DNA from 2 places in the Paenibacillus kribbensis genome. Region 1 is predicted to be linked to the other one. Evidence: riboswitches for the same ligand, from Rfam matches in the RefSeq annotation. Region 1 holds a riboswitch; the other holds the start of a gene.
The links. Region 1 has a riboswitch for cyclic di-GMP ahead of B4V02_RS11535 (non-ribosomal peptide synthetase). Riboswitches for the same ligand answer to the same signal wherever they lie in the genome.
Positions count from the first base shown of each region.

Region 2: another riboswitch for cyclic di-GMP. It lies ahead of B4V02_RS12460 (anti-repressor SinI family protein); the one in region 1 lies ahead of B4V02_RS11535 (non-ribosomal peptide synthetase).

Region 1 covers NZ_CP020028.1:2,536,271-2,551,357, forward strand. The annotation lists gene B4V02_RS11525 (type IA DNA topoisomerase) at 1-2,199, shown strand, start outside; gene B4V02_RS11530 (aldo/keto reductase) at 2,525-3,535, shown strand; cyclic di-GMP riboswitch class I at 4,261-4,350, shown strand; gene B4V02_RS11535 (non-ribosomal peptide synthetase) at 4,483-13,404, shown strand; gene B4V02_RS11540 (hypothetical protein) at 13,430-14,728, shown strand; gene B4V02_RS11545 (HAD family hydrolase) at 14,905-15,087, opposite strand, start outside.
Region 2 covers NZ_CP020028.1:2,744,648-2,759,734, forward strand. The annotation lists gene B4V02_RS12420 (DsbA family protein) at 113-739, opposite strand; gene B4V02_RS12425 (NAD(P)-dependent oxidoreductase) at 763-1,401, opposite strand; gene B4V02_RS12430 (FMN-dependent NADH-azoreductase) at 1,429-2,067, opposite strand; gene B4V02_RS12435 (GNAT family N-acetyltransferase) at 2,359-2,904, opposite strand; gene B4V02_RS12440 (ABC transporter six-transmembrane domain-containing protein) at 3,007-3,891, opposite strand; gene B4V02_RS12445 (MerR family transcriptional regulator) at 4,056-4,883, shown strand; partial or broken gene B4V02_RS26650 (IS3 family transposase) at 4,925-5,554, opposite strand; gene B4V02_RS12460 (anti-repressor SinI family protein) at 5,923-6,099, opposite strand; cyclic di-GMP riboswitch class I at 6,137-6,222, opposite strand; gene B4V02_RS12465 (hypothetical protein) at 6,662-7,810, shown strand; gene sipW (signal peptidase I SipW) at 7,814-8,398, shown strand; gene B4V02_RS12475 (TasA family protein) at 8,498-9,091, shown strand; gene B4V02_RS12480 (helix-turn-helix domain-containing protein) at 9,242-9,577, shown strand; gene B4V02_RS12485 (type 2 periplasmic-binding domain-containing protein) at 9,857-11,479, opposite strand; gene B4V02_RS12490 (carbohydrate ABC transporter permease) at 11,503-12,375, opposite strand; gene B4V02_RS12495 (ABC transporter permease) at 12,391-13,302, opposite strand; gene B4V02_RS12500 (glycoside hydrolase family 3 N-terminal domain-containing protein) at 13,630-15,087, opposite strand, start outside.

The DNA.
Region 1 (15,087 bases):
GAGCCGGATGCATACGATGCCAAGTACAAACGATGGAATATTCAGGACCTGCCCATTATCCCTGAGCAGTTCAAAATTGTACCGAATCCCAAAACAAAGGATCAGCTGAAAATGATTGGTGAGCTGGCCAAACGCTGCAATGCCATTGTCAATGCATGTGATGCCGGGCGGGAAGGGCAGTATATTTTTGCGTTGATTCAACAGCAGCTGAAGCTGCGTCAGCCAGTCAAGCGGCTATGGATCTCAGATTTGACAGCAGAAAGTATTGCGACAGGTTTTGAACGGCTGCGAGATGCTTCAGAGTTTGAATTTCTGACTCAGGCTGCGCGGGCACGAAGTGAAGCGGACTGGCTGATCGGTATGAACGCCTCCAGAGCTTTCACAACACGACATAACACGCTGCTGTCGGTAGGGCGGGTGCAAACGCCTGTGCTGGCATTGATCCATGATCGGGAGAAGGAAATTGAAGCATTTCAGTCTCAAACCTTTTATGATGTATGGGCTGAGTTTAAGCAAGATCAAATCAAGTACAAAGGTACATGGCAGGGGGATCGACTGACCAAACCCGAAGAAGCTGAGGAGATCGCTGCAGCGGTTCGCGGCAAAGCGGGTAGCATTACCAAATATGATACGAAGCAGACGAAGGAGTATCCTTTTAAACTGTACGACTTGACGCTGCTGCAACGCGAGGCAAATGCCAAGTACGGTTATTCGGCCAAAAAGACATTGGATGTGGCACAGGCTCTTTATGAGCGGCATAAAGTTATTTCTTATCCGCGTACCAACTCCAATTATGTAACAGAACAAAATATAGACGGGATGCACAAGGCGCTGCGTATGTTGGGCACAGGCCCTTATGCTGAGCTGGTACAACAAGCAAACCCTAATTTGGTCCATAAACAGAATAAATCGGTCTGCAATCCGTCTCGTGTTGAGGATCACCATGCTATTTTGCCAACGTTAAAAAGACCGGGAACGCTTAGCAAGGAGGAGCAAAATATATATGATCTGATTATTCGCAGGTTTTTGTCCCATTTTTTCCCTCCCGCTGAATATAAAATGCATACCGTGATGACACAGGTGGACAAGCATCTATTTAAAACAAGTATCAAGGAGCTTCTTTCCTTAGGATGGAAAGTGGTTTTGAGCAAGGCTGACCAGGATAAAGGTAAAAAGAGCAAAGCAGCCAAGAAAGAGGAAGAAGAGGAGACGGATGAGTGGACGGACAAGAAGTTTGAAATCGACGCAGGTCGTCAGGTGGATTGTATTCGTGCCGAAATGAAAGAAAAGGCGACTCAGCCGCCTAAAAGCTACACAGAGGGCACATTGCTGAAAGCGATGGAAAGCGCGGGCAAGCAGATGGAGAATGAGGAATTACGCGAGGTCATGAAGGATGCTGGATTAGGTACGCCTGCGACACGTGCGGCCACCATTGAACGGTTGAAGAATGTCGGCTACATTGAAATGAAGGGTAAAAAGATTCTCATTACGGATAAGGGGAAAATGGCCATTGAGCTGATCCGTCATGCAGGCGTCGATTTGTTGGCTTCTCCGGAGATGACGGGACAATGGGAACGCCGTCTGCATCAAATTTCCAAGGGGGAGGCAGCCCAGGAGAAGTTTATGGACAATGTTAAAAGATTTACGTTGTCCATCATTGACAAGGTGAGGCAGCAGCCACCGGCTCCGGCCAATGCTTTTGGCGAGGAAGCGAGGGGCAAGCGTGCGGGTGGCAAGGGAAGCACTAGCGGTGCAGGCGCGAGTGGACGCACCGCTGCCAAAGGGACGCGCGTTCCAGCAGGGCGCGGTAGCAGCGCTGGAAGCGCAACGCTGGAGCGTGCCTCGGACGCGGCAGCTTCTTCAGCCGCAGGATCAGCGCGCGGCTCCTCCAGCGTGCCGTCAGGCGCTTCAGCGAGCCGACGGGAAGCTCTGGGCAACTGCCCACGCTCTAATTGCGGTGGAAGCATTATTGAAGGCCGCAAGGGGTACGGGTGCAGCCACTACAAGCAGGGCTGCGGCTTTGTTGTCTGGAAGGAATATGCTGGCAAGCAGATTACGGAAACCATGCTCAAGTCTCTGTTGACGAAGGGACAGACGCAGTTGTTGTCTTTTAAGCGTAAAGATGGATCGACCGTCAAAGCGCGAATTGTGCTGAATGAACCGGGTACAGGCCAACTTAGTGTTCGTGAGGAAATTTGATACATTTCATAGCTATAATTTATATAAAATTATAATAATAACTTTTTTTAGTCGTCGTCAGATGACTTCTGAATTTCATCAGGAGTCATCTTTTTTTATGCCCACTGTTGTGCCCAATTAAGTTTTAGCAAGATTACGAATTCTAAAAATACCCACAAAAATCGAATAATTAACATTAGATTAAACATTTGTAAGCTTCCGACCGATAAAATAAAGAGAAGTTTATGCAAAACAAATTTTTCCAGTTAATTTATAAACACTCTATGCGTTGCGGAACGCGATCGTTTGACATGAAAATTTCTTTACAGGAGATGGTGGAAGAATCGTGGAAACGAAAATGGTAAATGTGACAGACTCAACGCAATTACGCAAACTGGGCAACTCGGACTTAAAGCTGTCACCGCTTGGGCTTGGCTGCTGGCAGTTCAGCAACGGAAAAGGGATGGTCGGGAAATTCTGGCCGGCGCTGCGTCGGGAGGATATACGGCAAATTGTTCAGACTAGTTTAGAAGGTGGGATTAATTGGTTTGATACTGCTGAAGCATACGGTGGCGGACAGTCTGAGCAGCTGCTGGCTGGCACGTTAAATGAGATTGGAGGGCCGCTCGCGGAAGAGGCAAATATCGCTACGAAATGGTGGCCGGCCTTTCGCACTGCAGGCAGCATCACAGCAACGATTGATGAACGTATTCACCATTTGGCTCAACGGACGATTCACCTTTATCAGGTGCATTCGCCTTACTCCTTTTCTTCGGTCGGCGCGACGATGAATGCGATGGCTAAACTGGTCGAGCAAGGTAAGATTAAATATGTGGGTGTAAGCAACTTTTCCGCGCAACAAATACGTGAAGCCGATCGTGTGTTGCGTGAGCACGGCCTACGCCTGGTTTCGAATCAAGTGAAATACAGCCTTCTTGACCGGAGAATCGAACAAAACGGAATTCTGGACACGGCCAAAGAGCTCGGTGTGGCGATCATTGCCTACTCCCCGTTAATGCAGGGGATCTTAAGCGGAAAATTCCATAAAAATCCGAATTTGGTCAAGTCAATAAAGGGTCCGCGCAAGTGGACGGCGGCATTCCGGGATTCGGGGCTGCAGAGATCGAAGCCACTGATTGAAACGCTAGAACAGTTGGCCCAGCAATATAATGTGACGCCAACGCAGATTGCCTTGAATTGGCTGATTAACGCCCATGGAGAGAACGTATTTGCGATACCTGGGGCTTCAAAAATACATCATGCCCAGGAAAATGTGAGGGCGATGCAGTTTACCTTGACAGCAGGAGAGATTGAGATAATCAGCCACGTTTCCAACCAAGTGCTGAGATCGAAGTAATCGTGGTTAAAACATTACTCTTCCGAAGATGCCCACCAATTGCTCCACTCCCTATACACCTCACGTCGCCAATTTTGGCAAAACATCGAATGCGAGAGAAGCTTTGGAATATCATTTTTGTCGTAATCTGATAAAAGATTAAAGGATATCACATCAATGATAAATTGTAAAAGAAAATATATAATCTTTTAAAATAAAGTAATTATTATGAGCGAATATACAATTTATTAGCCATTGTGAAATGGCACTATATATTGTTGTTTACCAAAGATTTCGACTATATCTTGTGGTTATATAATCGATAATTGCTCCTTTACACACATATTAAAAACTTAGAACTAATTGACAAAATGAGATATTTTTATTATTGTACAATTGATTAAATTTATTTCATATATATTCCATATTAAAATAATATACTAAATGGCTCACAATTCATCATTCAAAAGCTAAACCGCTAAAGTTGTCCAGGTGGGCATCTTGGAATGTGGGGGGTGGGGATGAAGTATTTCACGCAGCTGCTAACAACGTATTGTAAATATAATTGCAGGTTATTGTAAATATAATCCAAGGTAAAAGGTTCGAAAAAAAAACGAGCTGATAACAAAGCTTACCGCATTGTGGCGCCGGAGGGGGACCTGAAGGCGTGGATACAGCAGTAGATATACTTGCTGTTTTCGGTACAACCTGATGTTCAAAAGATGCAAAAAATATACTTACTTATTTCCCGTTAATCGTAAACACCTCGAAAGTGGTGGACACAAAGCCATGGGTCTAAAGCTGGATTCAACAGCCATGATTGCCAGGTTCCCAAAGGAAACTAGGTGAATTCTGCTGCCTGTTCCTGTGTTTTTTATATGGGGACAGGCTTCTTTTATTTGTGATGGAAAGTCGTTTGGGCATATGGAGTAGAACGCATGAAATGCTTAACAACAGGAGGAAATTTTATGAAAACGAGCATGATAACTATTAAGGAGTATCCGTTAAGCTCCTATCAGAAAGACATATGGTTCGAACAGTGCATGTACCCTGAAAAACCTATTTACAATATTGGTGGGTATGTTGAGATCAAAGGAAACCTGGATACGGCTATCATGAAGGAGTGCTTGCAGTTACTAATCAGCCAGAATGATTCTCTTAGTGCCCGTTTTATCGATAAAAAGGGAGAACCTTATTTAACATTCCTGCCGGAAGTTGAATATGAAGTTCCGCTATATAATTTCTCGATGAAGGAAAATGCAAATTCTTTTTGCATCGACTGGATGAAAAAGGAGTTTTTAAAGCCTTTTCAATCTGATAGCTTTTATTTTCAATTTGATTTATTGCAAGGCACCCTGAATACCTATTTTATTTTACTCAAAGTTCATCATTTGGTGATCGATGGATGGGGATTTGCTCTCTTAATCAATCAGCTCTTTGACAATTACAATAAACTCGCGCAAGGAATTGACGAAATGAACAGAACTGTCTATTCCTATGCTGATTTTATCTCCGATAATCAGGATTATCTGAATTCTCCGGCCTTTTTAAAAGACAGGGAGTTCTGGAAGAACAAATACCAAACCATTCCCGAGCCTCTATTGAGCAGAGGAGTGAACTTCGATGATGGTGATTCCGCTTGGAGTGATCGGCAAACCTTAACGATAAACAAGACCTTATACAATCGAATGATTGAATTTTGCAAAGAGGAAGGGTGTTCGTCGTTCCATTACTTTTTAGGCATACTGTTCCTTTATTTCAGCAGGGTTTGTAATCGGAACGAGATGGTGATCGGCGTCCCGGTTTTTAACCGGGGCAAAGCGAGATATAAGCAAACGATGGGACATTTCGCCAACGTGCTGCCGCTGCGGATCAGCCCTGAAGAAGATCTAAGCTTTAAAGAGCTGATAAAGCGCATCAAACGTGAGCTTATGCAATGCTACCGACATCAGAAAATGTCCTTCGGTGAAATTTACCGGGCAGTTTACGAGAATAGCCATGAGAAAGGAAAACTGTTTGATATATCGCTTTCTTTCGAAGAACAGGAAAACAGAGAATCATTGATCGGTACAGCAACCCAGATTGTAAGCATGCCGCATCATCATGAAAGGAATGCACTTAATCTCTTTATATGGGGACAAGAAGGTAAAACGGATGTAGCCGTTAATTTTGACTATCAGATACAGGCTTTTGAAAGATTCATCCCTATTGAGAATGTCGTTTCCCACTTTGAATATTTATTTGCTCAAGCCATGGAACAAAGTGAAACTCCTATTTCACAAATCGAAATCGTGCCGGAGGAAGAGGGCAGCCTGCTGCTTCGCGATTTCAATCGCACGGAGGCGGAGTATCCGAAGGATCAAACGATCCATGGACTGTTTGAGGAACGAGCGGAGCAAAGAGCAGATCATCCGGCTTTAGTCTGGGGAGAGCAAACACTGACCTACCGGGAACTGAACGAGCAGGCGAATCGGCTGGCCATCGTCTTGAGAGAGCGTGGAGTGAAGCCGGACGATATCGTTGCCATCATGATGGAGCGTTCCATGGAAATGGTCATCGGCATCCTGGGCACGCTCAAAGCGGGCGGAGCCTACCTGCCGATCGATCCGAACTATCCGGAGGAACGGATTCACTACATGCTGGAGGACAGCGGCGCGTCCATGCTGCTGACGCAAAAGCATCTTCGGGACAAGCTTACTTATCACGGCCCGATCATGGATGTGGATGGCGAAGAGTTGAAGCATTTGGAACTGGATGGCCATGCCAATCTGCAACCTGTTAACAAGCCGGAGGATTTGGCCTATATCATCTATACCTCAGGCTCCACTGGGAAGCCCAAAGGGGTCATGGTAGAACACCGGGGAATCATCAACCTCTGGCGTTTCTTCCAGGAACAATGGGGCGTGAACGGATCGGATCGGATGCTGCAGTTTGCCAGCAGTTCGTTTGACGCTTCGGTCTGGGAAATGTTCACGATTTTACTGGGAGGCGGAACGCTTTATCTGGTTTCGCGAGATATTATTAATAACCTGAATGAGTTTGCGCGCTTTGTCAACGAAAACCAAATTACGATTGCATTGCTACCGCCTACCTATCTGGCGGGGATAGAACCCGACAAGCTGCCGGCACTGAAAAAACTGGTGACAGGTGGATCAGCGATCACCAAAGAACTAGTGACGCGGTGGAAGGACAGCGTGGAGTATATGAATGCCTATGGTCCAAGCGAATCGAGCGTCATAGCAACGGCGTGGACGTACCGGGAAGAGGATATGGGGTACTCATCGGTACCGATTGGCAAACCCATTGCCAATACCCGGATTTATATTATGGATCAACAACAAAAGCTGCTGCCGCTTGGAGCAGCCGGGGAAATGTGCGTTGCGGGAGATGGATTGGCCCGGGGGTATCTGCACCGACCGGAGCTGACGGCGGAGAAATTTGTGGTGAATCCCTATGAAGCTGGGGAGAAGCTGTACCGCACGGGCGATCTGGTGCGCTGGCTGCCGGACGGGAATATCGAATTTTTGGGAAGAATCGACGATCAGGTGAAAATTCGAGGGTTCCGCATTGAGCTGGGGGAAATCGAAGCGCAGCTGCAAAAGCATCCGCTTGTCCAGGAGGTGGCGGTAATCGCCAGAGAGGACAAGCAGAAGGAAAAGTATCTGGCAGCGTATTTTACAGCAGAGGGTGAACCGGGAGCGGAAGAGCTGCGGGAACAGCTGTTGCAGGAGCTGCCTGATTACATGGTGCCGTCCAGCTTTATGCAGCTGGATCGCATTCCGATGACTCCGAGCGGAAAGATTGACCGAAAGGCGTTGCCTGAGCCCGATCTGAGTGTGAGTGCAGTGGAGGAATATGAGGCACCGAGAAACAAGATAGAGAAGATATTGGCTGAAATATGGGGAAAAGTCCTGAAAGTCGAACGGGTCGGCATTAAGGATCACTTTCTCAATCTGGGGGGAGATTCCATTAAAGCCATCCAGATCGTGTCCAAGCTTCATGATTACAAGCTAAAGTTGCAGTTGAAGGATCTTTTTGACCATCCTGTAATTGAGCAATTGAGTGCTTATGTACAATCTGTCGAGCATACTGCTTTTCAAGGAATGGTAACAGGGGAAATGATGCTCACGCCTATCCAAAGCTGGTTTTTCGAGCAGCCTTTTGCAGCAAAACATCACTTCAACCAGTCAGTTCTGTTACATCGGAAACAGGGTTTTGACGAAAAGAGGTTAAGAAAAGTGTTCGACCGCTTGGTGGAGCACCATGATGCGCTGCGTATTGTAGTGCGCGAGAAGGCGGGACAGGTTGCTTTGTTCAACCGGGACATGGAAGGCGAGCTATATTCACTGGAGGTAAAGGATTTTACAAAGGATGATATAAATGCCAATGCGGTAAAGGAGGAAGCCATCCGGCTTCAGTCAGGCATGGATTTAGAGCGTGGACCTCTGATGCATGCAGGCTTGTTCAAAACGGGGGACGGTGACTATCTGTGCGTAAGTATTCACCACCTGGTGGTCGACGGGATTTCTTGGCGGATTCTTTTTGAGGATCTTTCTACGGGATACCGGCAGGCGGAAAAGGGAGAAAAAATCACATTCAGAGGGAAAACGGACTCTTTCCGCACATGGTCTGAACAACTTTATACGTATGCCGGCAGCGGGGAGCTTCTGCAAGAAATCACATATTGGCGTGAGCTGGAGCAGAATGAAATCAAGCCTATTCCCAAGGATCATTCCGTTCATAGCAGAAAATATATGGATAGCGACCATATCGAAATCGAACTGGATGAAGTCCAAACCGCCAAGCTGCTGAGAGAAGTGAATAAGGCTTACAATACGGAAATCAACGATGTTCTTTTGATGGCACTGGGAGAGGCGATTCGAGAATGGACAGGAGAAGACAAGGTACTTGTTAACCTGGAGGGGCATGGACGCGAAGAAATCATTCAGGATGTGGATATCAGCAGAACCGTTGGCTGGTTTACCGCCCAATACCCTGTGATTTTGGATATGTCAGGTGTCAAAGACGTGTCTTCCCGCCTGAAATCCGTCAAAGAAAGCCTCCGGCGTATTCCGCATAAAGGCATCGGCTATGGCATTTTAAAATACCAAACGATTGTTCAGGACGAAGAAATCTTAAAATTTAAATTGCGGCCTGAGATCAGCTTCAACTACCTGGGGCAGTTTGACCAGGATATCGATACCGAAATATTTACCCTCTCTGATGTTCTTGCCGATGAGACCATTTCACCTGACATGCAGAGACCCTATTGCCTGGATATTAACGGAAAAGTGACTGATGGAAAACTACGGCTGAGTTTTGCCTATCACAAGCACGAATATGAAAAGGCCACGCTGATCAGAGTAGGGGAAAGCTTTAAGCGCAATCTGGAGCAAATTATTGAGCATTGCGCATCACGGGAATATACGGAACTGACAGCCAGTGATGTGAGTTCCAGACACATTATGATGGAGGAGGTAGAAGAGGTATACCGCGCGATGGGGGATTCCAGGTCCAATATCACGGATATTTATACACTGACCCCTATGCAGTCGGGAATGCTATACCACTTCCTCAGAGAGCAAAACTCACATGCGTATTTTGAGCAGGCCGTGATCAGTCTGCAGGGTGAGATCGATAGAAGTTTGCTTGAGCGAGCTTTCCAGCAGGTAATTCAAAGGCACGATATTTTGCGGACCGCCTTTGTTTATGAAAAGGTGGAAAAACCGCTTCAGGTCGTTTTAAAGGACAGACCGGCTGAAATGTTTTTCGAGTATATTTCCTTCTTGACAGAGAGAGAGAAAGAAAACTATTTTGAAGCCTATTTGGACAAGGACAGAGAAAAGGGCTTTGATCTCACCCGGGAGCCGCTAATCAGATTCGCTTTGATTAGAATGAGTGCCGACAGCTACCGTTTGATTTGGAGTTTTCATCATATCATTATGGATGGATGGTGTCTTGGCATTGTATTTAAAGAACTACTGGAAGTTTACAGTGCGCTTCATCAAGGAAGCATACCGCAATTAGGTACGGTGCATCCATATCGTCAATATATCCAGTGGCTAGAACAAAGGGATGATCGGGAGACGGCGGCTTACTGGGAGAATTATCTTACGGAGTACGAACAGCCGGCGCTGCTGCCCAAAACCAAAAATAGTAAGGCTAGTTCGGGATACATTCAGGAGGAATACGATTTTACGATAAATAGGGACATGAAGGAAAGTTTAGAGGGGATTGCAAGAGAAAGCGGCGCTACGTTAAGTACGGTGATTCAGGCCGTATGGGGGATTTTGCTGCAACGCTACAACAATACCCGGGATGTGGTGTTCGGGACGGTTGTCTCGGGAAGACCGGCGGAAATCCAAGGCGTTGAACGGATGGTAGGGTTATTTATCAATACGATTCCTGTCAGAGTCCGGGCAGAAAAGGAAGAAAGCTTCTCTGCCCTGGTTGCCAAACTCCAGCGGGAGGCATGGCTATCTGAGCAGCATCACTATTATCCGCTGGCGGAAATTCAGTCGCGGACCGCTCATGGAAGCGGATTGGTGCAAAACCTGCTGGCCTTTGAAAATTACCCGATGGAGGAAGCCGTCAAAGGACAGGGCGACTACGGACCGGATTTGAGGGTTCTGTCCGCAAAGGTCTCCGAACAGACGAGTTTTGATTTTAATTTCATTGTTATGCCTGAACATGATTTGCAGATCAAATTCCGCTACAATAGCTTGGCCTATGACAGAAACTTTATAGAGCGGGTAGCCGGGCAGATCCAAATGATCATCCGTGAAATCGTCCGTTGTCCAAAGATGCGGATCGAAGATATCGAAATCGTACCGGAGGAAGAGGGTAGCCTGCTGCTTCACGATTTCAATCGCACAGAGGCGGAGTATCCGAAGGATCAAACGATTAACGCTTTGTTTGAGGAACGAGCGGAGCAAAGAGCAGATCATCCGGCTTTAGTCTGGGGAGAGCAAACACTGACCTACCGGGAACTGAACGAGCAGGCGAATCGGCTGGCCAAGGTCTTGAGAGCGCGCGGAGTGAAGGCGGACGATATCGTTGCCATCATGACGGAGCGTTCCATGGAAATGGTCATCGGCATCCTGGGAACGCTCAAAGCGGGCGGAGCCTACCTGCCGATCGATCCGAACTATCCGGAGGAACGGATTCACTACATGCTGGAGGACAGCGGCGCGTCCATGCTGCTGACGCAAAAGCATCTTCGGGACAAGCTCACTTATCACGGCCCGATCATGGATGTGGATGGCGAAGACTTAAAGCATTTGGAACTGGATGGCCATGCCAATCTGCAACCTGCTAACAAGCCGGAGGATTTGGCCTATATTATCTATACCTCAGGTTCCACTGGGAAGCCCAAAGGGGTCATGGTAGAACACCGGGGAATCATCAACCTCTGGCATTTCTTCCAGGAACAATGGGGCGTGAACGGATCGGATCGGATGCTGCAGTTTGCCAGCAGTTCGTTTGACGCTTCGGTCTGGGAAATGTTCACGATTTTACTGGGAGGCGGAACGCTTTATCTGGTTTCGCGAGATATTATTAATAACCTGAATGAGTTTGCGCGCTTTGTCAACGAAAACCAGATTACGATTGCGCTGCTACCGCCTACCTATTTGGCGGGAATAGAACCGGAGAAGCTGCCGGCACTGAAAAAACTGGTGACGGGTGGATCGGCGATCACGAAAGAACTGGTGACACGCTGGAAGGACAGCGTGGAGTATATGAACGCCTATGGTCCAAGCGAATCGAGCGTCATAGCAACGGCGTGGACGTACCGGGAAGAGGATATGGGGTACTCATCGGTACCGATTGGCAAACCCATTGCCAATACCCGAATTTACATTATGGATGAACATCAAAAGCTGCTGCCGCTTGGAGCAGCCGGGGAAATGTGCGTTGCGGGAGATGGATTGGCCCGGGGGTATCTGCACCGACCGGAGCTGACGGCGGAGAAATTTGTGGTGAATCCCTATGAAGCTGGGGAGAAGCTGTACCGCACGGGCGATCTGGTGCGCTGGCTGCCGGACGGGAATATCGAATTTTTGGGAAGAATCGACGATCAGGTGAAAATTCGAGGGTTCCGCATTGAGCTGGGGGAAATCGAAGCGCAGCTGCAAAAGCATCCGCTTGTCCAGGAGGTGGCGGTAATCGCCAGAGAGGACAAGCAGAAGGAAAAGTATCTGGCAGCGTATATTACAGCAGAAGGCGAACCGGAAGCGGAAGAACTGCGGGAACAGCTGTTGCAGGAGCTGCCTGATTACATGGTGCCGTCCAGCTTTATGCAGCTGGAACACATGCCGATGACTCCGAGCGGAAAGATTGACCGAAAGGCGTTGCCTGAGCCTGAATGGCAGGGGAGCGACGATACATTTAGCAGCCCAAGAAATGACATTGATCTGAAAATCCAGAAGGTATGGCAGGATATTCTCGGTATGAAACTGATCGGCATTGATGAGCATTTCTTCAGACTGGGCGGCAATTCGATCAAGGCAATTCAGGTGGTTTCAAGGCTGGCGCTGGATTTTGAAGTGGGTATTAACGACATTTTTCAATATCCGACGATTCGGGGCTTGGCGGATCACATCAAATATTCCAAAGGCAGATTACAACAATTCGTATACGCCCTGCAGGAAGCAGCAGCTGTCGGAAAAAGTGGCGTACCTGGTGTTGTATGGAAATTGCGCGAGAGTCTCAAGGAATATGGCAAGAAAAATCAGGTATATGAAAGCATCAATCTTGCTGAACGGGCTGATTACCGAAATATTCTGCTGGTTGGAGGGACAGGGTATCTCGGGATCCATATTTTGTTTCAATTGCTGCAAAATACGGAATATGAGGTGTATGTGCCTGTTCGGGGAACGAGCGACGAAGAGGCACTGGAAAGACTGCGGGCGAAGCTGAAGTTTCATTTTGGCCATGAGCTTGCCGGGCAGAATGCCTGGGAGGACAGGGTGCACGTGTTCTGCGGAGATTTAACCCAGGACTGCTTTGGCCTGAGCCGGGAGCGCTATGAGCGTTTGGCCGAAATCATTGATGCGATCATTAATTCGGCGGCAAACGTGAAGCATTTTGGGCATTACTCGGAATTTTATGCCGTCAATGTGGAAGGGAACGAACGAGTGATCGAATTTGCCAGCACAGGGAAGAAAAAGACCTACAATTTTGTTTCTACCACCAGCGTAGGCAGCGGATGGATAGAAGATCAGAACAGCTTCGTGTTCACTGAATATGATTGCAATGTTGGACAAAGCTCTGATAACTATTATGTTATGACGAAACTCGAAGCCGAGAAAGAGATTATTAAAGCAAGGGAACAAGGGCTTGATTCCAATGTATTCAGAGTCGGAAACCTCGTTTTTGATTCCAATTCAGGGATCTTCCAGGAAAATATCTCGGACAATGCATTTTATTCATTGGTCAAGTCGATGATCAAACTTGGTCGGGTTCCTGCAATTCAAGATAAAACCATGAATTTCTCCTTTGTGGATGAGGTTGCCAAAGCTGTTGTACTGCTGTTCGACCGCAAAAATCTCAAGAATGAAACCTATCATCTATTTAATAGCCATCAGGTTAGCATGATATCCTTTGCCAAGCTTTTGAAGCAGGCGGATATACAAGTTCAGCCGATGCCAGTGGAGGATTTTGCCGAATACATGTTTGAAAAATACGATGAAGCACAGACGCAGCAGGAGGTTGCCCGGATTCTTGTTCATTCCAACGTCTTCTTTGAGGGAGCAAGCAAAACGTTGTTCATGACAATGAACAAGAAGACCGACGGTATTTTGCAGGCGCTAGGGTTTGAATGGTCCAGGCTGGATGGTCAAAAAGTGAAGCTGATGATGGATCATGTCAAAAAGGTAGAGTTCATGTAAAAAAACAGGAGAGGAGGGAAAAAGAATGGACGCCATTAAACTGGCAAGCACTTACTTTTTCGGAACGGAAGATTATCTTTCATCCAACAGCATGATCGCAACGGTTACTTTTAAAAGAAGAATCGACGCTGAAAAATTGTTTTCCAGCTACCGTTTGCTTATCATGGACAATCCATTGCTGCAAGCCAAAAGGGTGGAACAGTTCGAAAAAGACACGTTTGTATGGGGATGTTTTTCGCAGGAAGAGCTGGAAAATTTGCTGGAGACTGAAAAGGTGCAGCTTTCCCAATATTTTACGGAAGAAGAGGCACTGGCCCAGTATGCTCCAACCAATTCCAGACTGCCATTTCGCATTATCCCTATAAATGAACATACCATGATATTTGCGATGAACCATGCGGTAACTAATGGACGGGGCTTGGTTTTCTGGATCAAGAGATGGTTGGAATATTATGCGGGCGAATCTGAGGCGAAGCCGGAAAAGGAGGCAGCAAAGGGAGACATCCCCGGAGACAAGCTGTTGCGTATGAAAAGAAGAGTTTCCGCTTTTTTATGGATGCCGGTTTTTATTACAGGCTTTATATCCAGGGTTATGGGAAAAAGGACAAGCGCTGGCGAAACCGTTGATTTGAGCTACGGCAGAAAACCGGAGCAAGGCGGTGGCTACATTAAAAAATCGTACTGTTTCAGTAAAGAAGAGACAGCTGAGATTTTACGGCAATGCCGGAGCAAAAAAATGACATTGACCGAATACATTTGCTTTCGAACGACCGATGGACTACTGCAACATGCTCCTGGCATGCAGCGCGTATTTGTCTCCATGCCTATGGATTTGCAGTTGCTGCTTGACTATTCGCCGGAAACGATGCACGGCAATTACGTCGCCAGTCTTCCGATGCAATTTTTCCGGAACGTGAATTTGGAAAAACAGGTGAAATCCGCATTCAAATGGTTCAAAAGGGGGGTTCCCTATGCACTGTCGATCTTTTTTTCTTCGTTTTCCAATTCATATCGGAAATATAAACAACAGTGCCTTGAATTGTGTATGAAAACAATGCCTGAAAGATTCCCACTGTGGAATTTTTCCATCACCTTGTCCAATGTGGGTATTATATCGTATCCGATTATGGAGGAATGGGTGGATACGATCTATTTTTCCATCAAAAACCAGTCGTTACTGCTCACAACCGCTACGCTTTCGGGACGTTTAATGATGGAAGTCAGCGTATTGGAGAATATGTATGATTCAGAAGAGGTCTTTGGTCTTTTTGACCACATTTTATCTGTGGAACATTTGATGAATGGTTATACCCCTGTCAAGTAAACAAGTGAAGAAGGACTAAGCAACCAGCGCGTGCCGATACTCAATCGGTGCGCGTTGTTTGCGTTTGGCTGAAATCGTTGGCAATTATAAAAATTCCCCTCCAAGTTCACTCTATCCTCATGATACCATGTGGACTTTTTTGAGTGCCTACCTGAAGGGGATATTAGCAGTGCTCTCTAGCCGAGAGTCCTTTTTTGTTGATGCAATTGTATGCTTTCGTGTATGACTCTTGGTACTTCTGTTAGCTTCTGTATCGTATACATCACGGAATTCACGTTTTTTTGCAGTTCAACCATATTGTAAATCCATTCCTTGGGCTGCTTGAGATATACAGCATGAATACCTGCCGCAAGTGCTGG
Region 2 (15,087 bases), 210 kb from region 1:
CTATCCAATATAAAAACTGGACCAAGCAGGGAATAAATTCGCTTGATCCAGATTAACGTAGAAAATGAAAGGTACCTTTTTCTTAGAGAAATTCTCTTCATGTAACTTTAAATTAGATTAATTCAGCAAATTTTTCTTCTAACTTCTCAGCTATCATAGCGCCACCGCCGAGATTATACAATCCATCCTCTTTTTTCAAGAACAGTGTTGGATAACTTCTTGCTCCAAGGTTGGCGGCAATTAAAAATTCTTGTTTGACTTCATCCAATGTCTCTGGAGTTTTAATCCGTTCAATCAGTCTCTGTTCATCCAGATCAAATTGTTTTGCTATTTCTTGGTATGTTTCTAAATCACTAAGACTTTTGCCCTCGTAATAAAATGCTCGCTGCATTGCAGCCGCTAGGTACACTACTTGTTCTGGGGCCAAAGAGCGTAAAGCGGAAAATCCGATAGCTGCTGTCTCACTATCCATAATAAATGTACCTTCATTTAAAAGTTTATCATAGGAAGAACCAAACACTGCACCGGTAAGCTGTCCAATCCGTTTATTTGCTTCGGGAATATGCGGATATGCTGCTATTGATTGACTCTGATCACCTACAAAAAGACCAGCAGACAACACTTGGATCGGTAATTCTAAGTGGTTTTGATGAAATGTCCGTAGGCTTTTCGAGAATCCATAACACCAGCCACAATAAGCATCCCACACATAAATTAGAGAAAGCTCGTTATTTTTCATCATTCACAACTCCTTTAACTAACTTAACGCTCTCCAACAACTGAATATCGCATGTTTTCATGTTCCGGGTGTTCGATTTCGTCAAGCAAAGCGATGGCATAGTCTGCATAGCTAATGTAACTTTCCCCTTGAATGTTCAAGGTTACTCGATCTCCGCCTTTTTGGTATGACCCTGTTTTCCGACCCTCAGGATCAAAAATTCCTGCTGGACTAAGATACGTCCATTGAATACCAGTAGATCGCTGAAGATCATTAAGATTTTTGGCCATATTAACAGCCGTTGGTAAATATACTTCCGGAAAACCAGGTGCCTCAAATTTACGAGTTGTTTGAGCTTCATCTACAAACAGACTTCCTGCACCACCCACAACAATTAGTCTCGTTTGTATAGTTCCTTGAAGAGCCTTTATAAGAACTGTTCCAGCTTCTACATGCTGATGTTCCTGACCTTCGATAGCTTTAAATGCATTTACGACAACATCAAAGTCTTTAATATCTTCTGTATTAAGGTCGAATACACTTTTTTCGAGAATTTGAACGTCGTTTTTCTTAATCTTGCTTGCATTTCTAACAATTGCAGTTACTTGATGACCACGTTCTATAGATTCCTCTAGTATTACATTCCCCGCTTTTCCGCTAGCTCCAATAATCGCAATCTTCATATTTGTTTCACCTTTCTATCCTATATTTTAGAATGTTTTGGCAAGATCTTTAGCTCTCGCAATGGCATTTTCTTTGATCTCTTGTGCCTTGTCCTTAGCTTTATTATGCCCTTCAACAAACAGAGCTTCGAATGAAGGTACACCGAAGAAATTCATAATTACTTGAAGGTGACGATGCCCCATTTCAAGTTCATTCGCAGGACTCTCGGAGTAAAAACCACCCCGTGCCTGAATATGAATTGCTTTTTTATCAGTCAGTAATCCAATGGGTTGACCCTGTTCTGAGTAACGGAAAGATTTACCCGCCACAGAAACAGCATCAATATAAGCTTTCATCACTGGAGGATATGAAAAATTCCAGAAAGGAGTAACGAACACATATTTGTCCGCTTCAATAAATTGGTCAGACAGTTCTGCGAGACGTTTTACTTTCTCTTGCTCATCGCTTGAGAGTTGATTAAATTCACTTCCGGAGCGGAGTTTTCCCCAGCCACTAAAAACATGCGCATCAATGTGAGGAACATATTCTTTATACAAATCAATGTTCACAATATCATCTTCCGGATTAGCTTCCTTGTAAGATTCGATAAATGCTTTACCCACAGCCAGGCTATAAGATGTGGACTCCTCTAGAGGGTGTGCTGTAATAAAAAGTACTTTTGTCATCTTTATCATTCCTTTTGTTTTATTTTGCTATGATGTAATAATTTTAGTTACATCTTGTACATGTAATAATATAAGTTACAACTATGTTTATTGTCAACGTTTATTTGTAATTCATAATTAATTAACGTTCAATCAAAAATCCAATCAAAAAAAGCACGCTATGCAACAAAAAGAGCCGTTGATTTAAATACCTAATCAACAGCTTTTCTAATTCTTTTCTGATTGATCCCCATTTCTACTCTAATTGCAATTTAAGCGAGTTAAACAAACATGTCCTATCATGGGAAAGTATTAGAATTTTGAATAAAAGAAAATTGCATTTTCATCTTTATAATTTGAGTTTGAATACAATATAGTGTCCGCAGCGCCAATTTCAAACTCATTCTTCAAATAAAACCGGCAAGCGAGCAAATTAACATCCTGCGTCTCAAGCGTGAATCCTTTCATTCCTTTTTGTAATGCCCATTCCTTTGCCTTATTGAGCAAGGCGGTTCCTATTCCTTTTCCTCTGCTGCTTTCTAATACAATAAGTCTGTCAATGGAAGCAAATTTAATTTCGTCACTTGCGCTTAATCTTATATGTCCCAAGCATTTTCCTTGGGAATAGTATAAGAAAGCAATGCTGTCATCGCTATTAATATATTCATCAAGATCCTCGTGTTCCGGGTATTTTGATTCATAAGGTTGTTCATAAAGTTCTTCTTGATAACTCCATATGCCATTTTCTAATTTAGGTATAAGTCTCCCTATAACCGTGAAAGGATGTTCTTTGCGTTCGTAATCATTCTTGTTTTCAAGTGTCATTTCAATAATGTTAATTCCTCTGAATTTCTCCACAATATCTCTCCTCTGTCATGTTATAAAAGGTGTTTTTCTTCAGTTCAAGTTATCTTCTCATACTCACAAGCACGGAAAAGATTTAATAAGTTTACTCACTTTTTATTCAGGATGATCTGTTTCAATTTTTTCGGCTACACGTCCACCGATATCATATACACGCGAAACATTGTCTACTATGACTGGGATGTCATTCACCGCATCTTTTAACATCCATATATAAGATATTATGGCATATATTGTCCCGACAGTTATTCCATACAAATGCGTTAGCCTTAGTAGTGTTGCAACTGTTAAGATAATAACCATAATATCTACAATACCCCAAGTTATAGCTTCAGTGTTTGAAATCGATATGCGCCAGAATTGCATCCGATTGAAGTGACGTCGAACAAATGAAAGAGGCTGATGCATGATTATGTCCGATTGTACCTCTAATCGGTTGTTAAGTCCGTTATTCAGACGATAAGCACGTCGGGCAAACCATCGGTTAATTAATACAATTGGAATCATTATAAATAACCCGAAAAATCCAATAAATGGGTCATAAATAAAAAGCATAGTGATTGCACCAATAAAATAAATCGCAGCTGTGGCTATTGCAGGCAATTCTGTTTCAAAGAAAAACACAATTTCTCGAGACAATGAAACTCGTCCTGCAATCTTATTTCCTTCAATTCCACTAGCACGCTGGCGCTCAACCATATCAAAAGCCATACGAGAATAAATATCACCGAAGATTTTGGTGTCGTAGACATGTCTATATAGCCCGACAGACAAGTGAATAATCCATAAAGCGAAAATTGGTAAAAAGTTGGAAAGGTTCCCTTTCAATAATCCATCAATTGCAAGACCAATTGCTGCAGCTTGAAGAAGATTACAAATATTTTCAATAATAATTAATAAATAAGTAATACTGATCCCCTTATAATTTTGGAACCAGATTTGGCGAAACAACTGAACCGTTGGAGAATTTATCTTTTTCACTTCATCAACTCTCTATATATTAATCTTGAAATTTTTTTGCTAAAGTCCGTACATTCCCCCCAATATAATGCAGCCTGCCTATTTATCTTGTCCTCCTCCCTCTCATTAAGTACAATGAGAATCATAAAGTATATGGTTACCGGATAGTCAAGAGGAGGTTTATTATGGATAAACAATTTTATGGGTATTTTACAACTGGTGAATTTGCAAATCTTTTCCGTATAAAAAAGCAAACTCTGTTTCACTATGACGAAATTGGCTTGTTCTCTCCCGAAGTAAGAAAAGAAAATGGGTATAGATATTATTCCCATACTCAATTTGAACTTTTTCAAGTAATCAGTTTATTTAAAGAGGTTGGCGTTCCTTTAAAAGAGATAAAGTTCCTCTTAAATGATAAGACCTCAGACAATATAATCACCCTTTTTAAGGGAAAGTCCATTGAAATAGGGGAGAAAATTAAAAAACTCGAACATTTAAAAACAATCATGGAGACAAAAGTGAAACTTGCTGAACAAGCAATAGAAGCGGACCTTTCTTCCGTTTCTATTCAGTATTTAGAAGAAGAGAGAATCATGATTACTCCAAATTTATTAGGCTTATCTGAATGGCCATACATTACTGTTATCTCAGATCTTATTCATTATGTTCAATCACATGAATTGAATCTGGGGCACCCTGTAAGCGGTATGTTGGCGAAAGAACAAATACTGGAAAAAGACTTCTATAATTATCAACATTTATTTTTCAAGATACCAAATAATGTTGAGAATTTAGATTATCATGTGAAACCAAAAGGGTTGTATGCTGTCGGTTACCAAAAAGGAAATGAAGTTGAAGCAGCTTATGATAGGATTATTCAATTTATTGAAAAAAGTGGATTAAAAATCGGGGAATATGCATACGAGGAGTATATTCTAGATGAAGTGATGGTGGACGGGATGGCAAACCAAATTACAAAGATCCAACTTCAAGTTCTACGTGAGTTGGACTGAGAAGACACCCGTAAGATAAAATGTGGATTGTCAACAGTAAATCAAACAACTTTTTTAAGGGCTACATGGCGATATTGAATAGGCGTCATATATCCTAATGTTCCATGAATGCGATGTTGGTTAAACCAATTGACGTAATCGTATAATTCCAGTTCCCAATGACGAAGGCTCTGGAAGCTCATTTGGTTCACGAACTCCGTTTTCATGATTTTATAGGTGGCTTCAGCCACGGCGTTGTCATACCGACAGCCTTTTATACTCACTGATCGGCCGATTTCAAACATCTTTAGAAGTCCATCTATCATTTGATTTTTAAACTCGCTGCCCCGGTCGGTATGAAACCACCGAATCTAGCGCAAATCCCCCTGCACCGTGGCAAAAGCACGGGAAATCAGAGCAGCGTCCTTCTTCGGGCCCGCACTATAGCCAATGATCTCTCGATTAAATAAATCAACCAGCACGCAGATGTAATGCCAACGATTTTGGACTTTTACGTAAGTCAGATCGCTGACGACGAATCGCTTGGCTTCGGTTTGGTCAAAATTACGATTTAGGACATTAGCCGTGGCGGCCTCGTTACAAGCGGTTTTATGCGGCTTATACTGCGCCACCGTGTACGTGGAGACCACCCCCTGCTCCTTCATAATCCGACTAATTCGGTGCCTGGACACGACTTCCACTGCTTACGGGCTTCCAGTCCCAAGCCATGCTTTGGCTGAACATAAATATGGTCCATACGCCCATGGCCAGTTATATTTTTCCACATAACTTGGAACATTTCATATATGTAGAAGGGCTTCAAAACTGATCGTTCTTTCGTTGTGAATTGGAAGGACGCTGAGTCGTATGACGAAAAATGGAATCAACTAACCTTTAAAAGATCAAATAAAATCGCCTTTGGCATACAAAAATCGCCGTTTTTCCCCTTGCACCGCGCTGGCGCCGCGTTTTACGCCCCTTTTTGCCTCCGAGGAAAAATCGCCGAAAAAAAGAATCGTCCCACTTCCGCTCAAGACGATTCTCCAGCTACCTTTTCCAGCTATTTATTATGTAAATGCCATTCTGCATAATTTGATGATCGTTCCCCCGACAAAAAGCGCCGAACCTCCTCGATGGATATCCCCGCCTCCTTGGCCATAGCGAGCAGAACCACCCATTCAGGATCGATTTCCCCAGGGGACCGATCACGAACAATAACCTGGGCGGACTTTTCCAACAGCAATCCCCTCCTAAGATCATTATTTGGGCTTGTCCCGGGTAGACCAGCCATCCTAGTATCTCTACCTTAGATCTGGGACTTTGTGCCCCTGCTTTCCGGGCAGGTTTACCCTTTGCTGGTGCTATAGTTTGCCAATGGATAACGGGCTTTCAGCCAGAAAGCTTCCTTGGTTCTTATTATAATGTCCCCGATATGAAAAGTATGTCGCTCTGCGTAGACTAAACAAGCGGATTTCGTGGGAAAAGTTAGCGTATTTTGTTTATGGATCACATCCCTTGTCAATTACAGTAAAAAAAATGATGCAAGTCACAAAACAAGATTTTGTTCTTAAAAAAGAACGAAAATCATGGTAAATAAACGTAAACGGCCAAAATATCAAGGAAACTCAAGATTCCCGTTCTTTATTAAGAATTTTTCAATGATTTTCCGGTTTCCCTTTCTTCTAGGATTTCGTGTATATTCAAGTCGTGGAATTCGTTCTTAATAACGAACATATCAACGAACAGATGAAATCCTGCTTAGAAAGGAGGAACCTTTTCTGCGAAGATCCCGAACTGACGTGATCCGCAAACTGCGCAAAAAACGAAAGAAACAAACTATGGTTAAATTGCTACAATCCGGATTGATCCTTTCTACCTTGCTATTGTGGACCTCCCAGCAAGTCGGCACCACTTTCGGAGGATTCACCAGCGGACACGAGGATAATTTGGAAATTAAGGCTTGCCGGGTATTCCCCAGCCAAATCGAAAGCCAACTTTCGCTGTTGGCCGAACACCTCGAACGGGCCGCTTCTTTAAAAGGAAGATTGATGGGCGCAAGCGGATTCGAGGTCAGCAGCCGGTTGGAGGAGGCCGCGGCCGACCTGTCGGTGCGAATCGGTGAATTGAACGCCATGATTCAGCAGTTGGAACAGCAAAAGGCCTTGAATCAGTCCATTTGGCAGGAACTGCTTCAGGAACTAGCCTCCTCCTCCGCGCTGATTCATGAACTGCTAACCTCGCTGAACGAGCTGGAGCCGAATTGCGCCAATCTGTCGCAAACGACGCTGCTGGACCGCATCACCGACCTTTTGAAGCGGCACGGAATGCTTTCTGATCCGTTAAGCGGGACGCTGCAAGAGATCCTGAACTACTTGCGTTCCGTCCATCAATTAGGATTGATGACGTCCAACAGCATTGAGGCCGATAGCTATGCAGCCTTTGCCTTCGCCCAACCTTTCGATGGCCGGATCGCTGTCGATGGAGACCCAGTCGGAGGAGAGCTGCTCGTTTACTTTGAAAGCGTGCAGGCCTCCCTGCAGTCGGCCATAGCAGGTCTGACCGCCGACATCTCCAGTCTGGAGGCGCAGAGAGCGCAGCTGTTGACGAAGGCGGAAGCGCAGCGGCTGGCGAAAATCGAACGGCTGAAGAAGCATCATAAAGAGCAAGCCAAACAAGAAGAGCAAGCCGGAGAGGATGAAACGGCAGCTCCGGACGAGACCGAGAACCCGAACGACGGCAAAACGCCTCCGCCGGGAGACGAACAACCGGCAAAGGGTGAAACGCCTGCCGATGGGGAGAACCCGACGGTTGGCGAGACGGGCGGCGGGGATGTACGGACTTCTGCGGATGGCGACGACGACGCGGGCGAAAATTCCTCCTCCGCTGGAGATTCCGCCGATGCCGATACCGCCCCTTCTTCTGCCAATGATCCGAAAGGCGGTGAATAAGTTATGCGGATTCGAAAATGGTTGAGAAATGCGCTGACGTTTCTGATGGCGGCTGCCTTTATTACCGTGGCCGGCTCCGTCGTCATGTCGAAAATGTCCGGCAGCGAACCAAATTTCTACGGTTATCAGTTGAGAACGGTGTTGTCCGGCTCGATGGAGCCTTCCATACTTACCGGTTCCATCGTGGCCATTAAGCCCGGAGGCGATATGACCCGATTTACCGCTGGCGATGTCATCACCTTCCGGGCGGACGAAAAGAAGCTGATTACCCACCGCATCGTCGAAGTAACCCGCAATAAGCTAACCGGTCAGCTCCTTTACCGGACCAAGGGAGACAACAACGATGCCGCCGACCTGGAGCCGGTTGATCCGGCCAATGTCACCGGTGTTTACACCGGCTTTACCGTCCCTTACGTAGGATACGTTCTCAACTTCGCCGGAACGAAATTGGGGAACGTCACACTGTTGATCATCCCGGGGGTCCTTTTGTTCCTGTATGCCTTAGCGTCCTTATGGAAAGCCATTTCGGCGCTGGAAGACAAGAAGTCAGACCCGAACGTATCCCAACCGGACACCAAAACTCCATAACGCACTAAAACGCTTGCTTCTAACTTTCGGTTGTTCTCCTTATGACTTCATAAGGATGCAATATAAAAAAAATCATTTAAAATTAGGGAGGTATTTTGTATGGGGATCAAAAAGACTTTGGGTATTGGGGTAGCCGCCGCAGCGCTTGGATTGTCTTTGATCGGCGGAGGCACGTTCGCTTACTTTAGCGATTCCGTGGAAACGACCGGCACGTTCGCCGCAGGCACCTTGGATCTCAACGCCGATCCGACGGCGATCATTGACGTGGGCACCCTCAAACCGGGGGATTTCGCAATCCGCACGTTCAAACTGAAAAACGAAGGTACGCTCGACATCTCCAAGGTATTGCTGAAAACGACCTATACGGTTACGAATAAGCCGGGCGCCCCTGAAAACGTGGATGACTTCGGCAAACATGTCATCGTTAGATTTTTGAAGAACATCGACAAACAGGAAACCGTCATTTACCAAACCTCGCTATATGATCTGCAAAATCTAGCCCCTGACGCCGTGGAGAACAAATGGGTGGCCTGGTTCGAAGAGCACGGGGGCCTGAAAGCCGGCGATACCGACGACCTGGTCGTCAAGTTCGAATTCAAGGATAACGGTCAGGATCAAAACGAGTTCCAAGGTGACGCTTTGAATCTGAAATGGACATTCGAAGCGAAGCAAGGCGCAGGAGAAGCCAAATAATTCAGCCGTCAAATCGAAGCAGAACACCTTACCCTGGTCCTGGGTTAAGGTGTTCTTTACTTAACGAAATTCCGACTTTACGCCTTTGTCCTATCACGTATATTTTGATATAATGACATCAAATTATTCTGATAGAAGGGCGATCGCTACATGGCAGAACGTATTGGCGACCGCATCCAAAAAATCCGCCAGGATCGGGGGTATTCCTTGTCCGAGCTTGCGGATAAAGCGGATGTGGCAAAATCCTACCTGAGCAATGTCGAACGAAATATTCAATCGAATCCTTCCATTTCCTTTATCGAGAAAATTGCCGATGCTTTAACCGTTTCGATCCACCTGCTCTTGTACGGCGACCGCCCTGCGGTGGACCTGCTTGACCCGGAATGGTGGGAGCTGATGCAGGAAGCAATGGCTTCGGGCGTCAGCAAAAAAGAGTTCAAGGACTTCCTCGAATACCAGAAGTGGAAAATGGGACAAAAGGAATAACGGCCAGCGCAAAAAGGCGCGAGCCGCCAGGGATATCTTCCCTGTCGGCTCGCGCCTTTTGGTCTGGTAGGGTTCTGGCTGTACGGCAAGGGCGTGTCCTGATCAAGGATTCCCCAGCATTGCTTGCTTTTAGAATGGAGCTGCAATAGCATAATGACTCCAGTAGTACCTTGGTCCCAACTATGAGAATGCGCACGGAAGGAAACTGAGTGATCAGTCGAAACAGATACTCTACAAGAGGACTCATCCAAGGAGAGTCCTCAGTTTGTATTCTTACGCTTACTGCAGCTTCTTCACATTAGCCGCGATTTGATTATTTCTCTCTTCCACCAATTTATCATAGCCATTATCCTTGCGGTATTGAATAAATTCATTCATCGCCTGATCGACTTCGCTATCCGATTTGGCATCCAAGATCTTGGCGATCGTCTGCGCCCAGTTCTGATCGATCTTCTCCTTATTTCTGGAAGATTCTTTAGATAAATATACATCCAGACTCGCTAATTCGAATTGTGGCGCCACGTAATCTTGAGTCCATTTTTTTGGTTGCTGCAAAGCCTTCGGGAACTGAGAAATCCCCATTTGCCGGGAGAGCAGAGCGCTATCCTGCAGCCATAGATGAGTGGTCAAGCCAACCTTCTTCTCGAAGCCGGCAGGATCGGTCTGTTTGAATTCCAGCAGATCTGGATTCAAGACAGGCTTTCCGTCCTTGATGGTGTAGGTTTCGCCCTCACGACCAAAGTTCATGACGTTGTTGCCGTACTCGCTGACTAAATAAGTCACCAATTCCATCGCCTTTTGTGGATTCTTGGCATTCTTGGTAATAAAGGTTTGGGTCCAGCCTTCAATGGAAGTGCCCGGCAATACGGTTTTATTTCCTATCGTAGAAGCTGGCCCGTTAACGGCAATGTACTCTTTGTCTGGGTGCTCCTTCCCCCACACGGACAACGGATCCGGCTCACCGTTCAGGTCCGAAGCGAAATAGGCAAAGTAGCTGCCATTCGTTAGCCGGGCATCCTTGTCGTCTTTGGTCATCGTAATCATGTCCCGGTCTGCCAGCCCCTTCTGCCGGGCATCAACGAACACTTTAAGCCATTTCTGAAAATCTGCATCCGTATAACGGTCGTAGTATTTGCCGTCTTTCGTCAACATCGGGACTCCGATAAAATCGGCCAGCGTACGATTGAATACTCCGTTCTTCTCAGGGTTTTCTTCTGTGAAAGGGGACACCCCGATCGGAATGACCGTTTTTCCCAGTTCATCCTTCGTGCCCAGCTTCTGCGCGGCTTCCAATGCCGAGATGAATCCTTCCGGCGTGGTCATATCAGGCTTGCCGAGCTGTTCATAAATATCCTTCCGCACCAGAAATGCCTGGTTTCCATAAATACCGCCTTTCTCATAATCTGATTTTGTGTTCGAGAAGTTAGGATACCCGTAAATATGGCCGTCGTCCCTTGTGAAGAACTTGAGCGTTTCCGGCTTGGCTGCTTTATCCAAAAAATAGGGATCATACTTCTTGGCCAGAACATCCAGCGGGATTGCGAATTTATCGGCATCCTTAACAAATGGGTTGTTTCCATCCATTGTAATGATGTCCGGAAGGTCTCCGGAGGCCATCATCGTATTCAGTTTGTCGTCGCTGCCGCCCAAATAAGAGATGCTTACTCCGGTATCCTTTGTTATATATTTGGAAGATACATCATTGCCCCAGGTCTGGGCGAACCAATCGAAATTAATATACCAGTCAAGCTCAGCTGTTGCCTTGTCATTCTTCCAGCTCGGTGTATCTCCATTCACTTTAATCGTCGAATCCGGCAATTCTTCGCTTGTCTTCTTACCGCCGCACCCAGCCAACAAGACAACTAATGCAACCAAAGTCAGAAGGATGATCGATTTCTTCATGTTGTTCTTCCTCGCTTTTATCATTATTCTTTGACTCCTCCGACCAGCATGCCGCTAATAAAGTATTTTTGAAGGAAAGGGTAAATTAGCACAATAGGTAAGGTTGTAACGATCATTGTAGCCTGCTGCAATGATTGTGTCGTAAACGCTTTGGATATATATACCCCCGCTTTGGCAGAGCTGGCAGCGCCTGCGCTCGTCAACAGCTGATACAAATAATATTGAATCGGGTACAGTGCTTTATCCGTCACATACAGCTTTGCTACGAAGAAATCATTCCACTGGTACACTCCATGAAATAAGGCGATCGTCGCCAGTACCGGGAAAGATAGCGGGACTATAATTTTGAAGAACACCTGAAATACATTGGCCCCGTCAATCTTGGCTGATTCTTCAATAGATTCTGGCAAGCTCCTGAAGAAATTCATTAATATGACCATGTCGTAGAAGCTGAATAGCACGGGGATAATGTACACCCAGAAGTTGTTCGCCAAACCGAGCGACTTGACCACCAGAAATGATGGAATCATCCCGCCGTAGAAGAACATGGTGATGATGCCCATACGGATGAATATCTTTCTTCCCAGTAAATAAGACTTGCTCAGAGCATAGGCTGCGGCTCCTGTAATAACCAAGTGTCCGATGACACCGATTACTGTTTTGGCTGCCGTCACTCCAAACGCCCTGTAAATGGTCGTATCCTTCAATATGGTTTCATAGTTTACCAGCGTAAATTTTCTCGGGAATAGATAAATGCCCCCTTTCATCGCGTCATACCCGTTATTGAACGAGAGGGCGACGATATTGATCAAGGGAAATACGATGATGGAAATAAAAAACAGCATGAACAGCACGTTAAAAACGTTAAATATTTTCTCGCCTCTATCCAGCCCCATATAGCTCCCTCCCTTCTAAAAAATTGAACTATCGCTAAGCTTCTTGGTTAAGAAATTGGCTACCAGCAACAGTGTGACCGATACGACGGACGAGAAGATTCCGACCGCAGTCGCGAATGAGAAGTCCCCTTGCGCCAGACCTAAATGATAAACATAAGAGTCAATGACTTCACTGCGCAGCATGTTCGAAGAATTTTGCAGGACGAGAGTCTGATCCAGATTCGCTCCCAGGATCGAGCCTACACGCAGCAAAAACATCAGCACGATAATATTTTTGATGCCGGGAAGCGTGACATACCAGATTCTCTTCAAGATTTTCGCACCGTCGACCTTCGCCGCCTCATATAATGATGGATCAATTCCCGTTATGGCAGCGAGATAAAGAATTGTTCCCCAGCCAACCTCTTTCCAAATATCCGACAGCGTCGCTATCCACCAATAAGCATTCGCATTTGACAGGAAGGAGAGCGGTTCAGATATGAGATGAGTCGACAGCAGGAAGCTATTCAACAGCCCCGTTGAGCCGAGCCAGGATGTAATCATGCCGCCAAGAATAACCCATGACAGGAAGTGCGGTAAATAAGATACCGTTTGCGTAAATTTCTTGAATAATCCTAATCTGATTTGATTGATTAATATGGCCAGGACAATCTCAAGCGGAAAACCGATCAACAGCTTCATCAGGCTGATGCCAAGAGTGTTCGTCAGCACAGTGTAGAAATCTTTGTCCCCCAAAAAGGCTTTGAAATTATCCAGACCTACAAATTCCGAGCCCGCAAAACCGGATAACGGAGAATAATCCTGAAAAGCGATGGTCAATCCGAACATCGGGACAAACGAGAAAACAATCATCAATATAATGCTCGGCCAGACCATGACTTGAAGCTCCCACTGGGATAGAAACTTATGTTTAAATGTGGATTTCATCCGTATACCCCCTCCCTATTCAGGTACAGCATTGTCAGTTCATTCCGAATCATGTAAGCGCTATCCAAAATCTGCTAGCTGATTCGAAAATTTCGAACTTGTGTATGGTTCAGCCCTTTGCATAAACTTGATGCCTTATTTAGGCAAGGATTTTCGAGAATAAAACAGACATTCACCCCAACTTGGAGAAGTCAACCGGAACCCCCAAGAGAGGGAAGTCACTTTGGCATTCTCCAAGAAGGAAGGTCTATTTATTTTGAGGAAATGCAAAACTTGAATCAAAAGAACGTGATCATTTCGGATAAAATGCTTCTAATTCATGACATTTTATCGATATTCTATGGTAAACACGGGATGGTCAAGATCATTGATATATATATTGAATTTTCCCGTTTCAACCGTTTGCTGCAGGCTGGTATCCAAATATTGAAGATCATCCAAGGCCAGAGTCATCTGTACGTTAACTGTCTGATGCGCTGGTACACCTACGACTTGATACTTCTTCATCTCGCGCACAGGACGTACCGCCTTTGAGACAAGATCTTCAATGTATAGGATAGTGATTTCAGAATAGTCATACCCACTTGGATTGCTCACCTGAAAAGAGATCGTCAATTCCTCACCGGCTGTCAGATGATGACGCGAAATTTTAAAATCAGAATACTGCGCACCGGTATAAGTCAGCCCGTGCCCGAATGGGAACAGAGGCCCGATTTCACAATCCTGATACCTGCTGCTGTAGCTTGATTCATTTGCCGGACGGCCTGTGCTGTACTCATTGTAATAGATCGGCGCTTGCGCCGAATGACGCGGGAACGACATCGTTAGTTTCCCCGACGGGGTATCTTGACCTGTAATCAGCTCAGCAATCGCACTGCCGGCCTGTGTACCCGGATACCAGCACCACAAGAGAGCGGGGATATCATCGATAATGTTCTGAAGCGCCAATGGCCGGCCCGAAAAACAGATGCATGCATACGGTTTGTTCGTCTGCTTGACTTCACGTATAAGCTGCTGTTGGCTGGCCTCCAGATCGATATTCACGCTGCTATGCCCTTCACCGCTTAACTCCCAGTGCTCCCCAACCGCCACGACAATATAATCGCTTTGCTCCAACTCAGCTTGAGGACAGTCCTTCAGGGATTCATAGACTTGCAGATCGAATGAATCATCTACCCGCTTCATCCCTTCCGCTAAGGTAACTACATCGTCAAAGCTTCCTTTGCACCGCCAATTGCCTAGCAACTGATTGCTACCGGCAAACGGACCGACAATGATGATCTTTTTGTATTCCTTGCTTATAGGCAGCATTTGTTCATTTTTCAGCAGCACGCAGGTTCTCTTGGCGATGTCCTTAGCATGCTCCAGAAAACGCGGATTCATTAAGACTTCATTCTCACGAGCTTCGTTTACAAAAGGATTTTCAAATAAGCCCATTTCATTTTTAAGCTGCAAAATTTTCAGAACGGCTGCATCTATATCCTGGATCAGCGCCGGGTTCTCTTCTAGAATCTGTTCATAATGCTCAAGATACAAGGTCGAGACCATTTCGATATCAATGCCCGCTTTTAAAGCCATTTCAGCGGCTTCCTTGCCATTGCCGGCAACGCGGTGGTTTTGCAGTTCAGCGACTGCCCCCCAATCTGATATTACGATGTTGTCAAATTGATAGGTGCCTCTTAGGATTTCCTTCATCATCTGCTCACTTGCGCTTACAGGAACCCCGTTGAATGTGTTGAATGAACTCATTACAAATTTTGGCTTCTCTTGAAGGGCTATTTCATA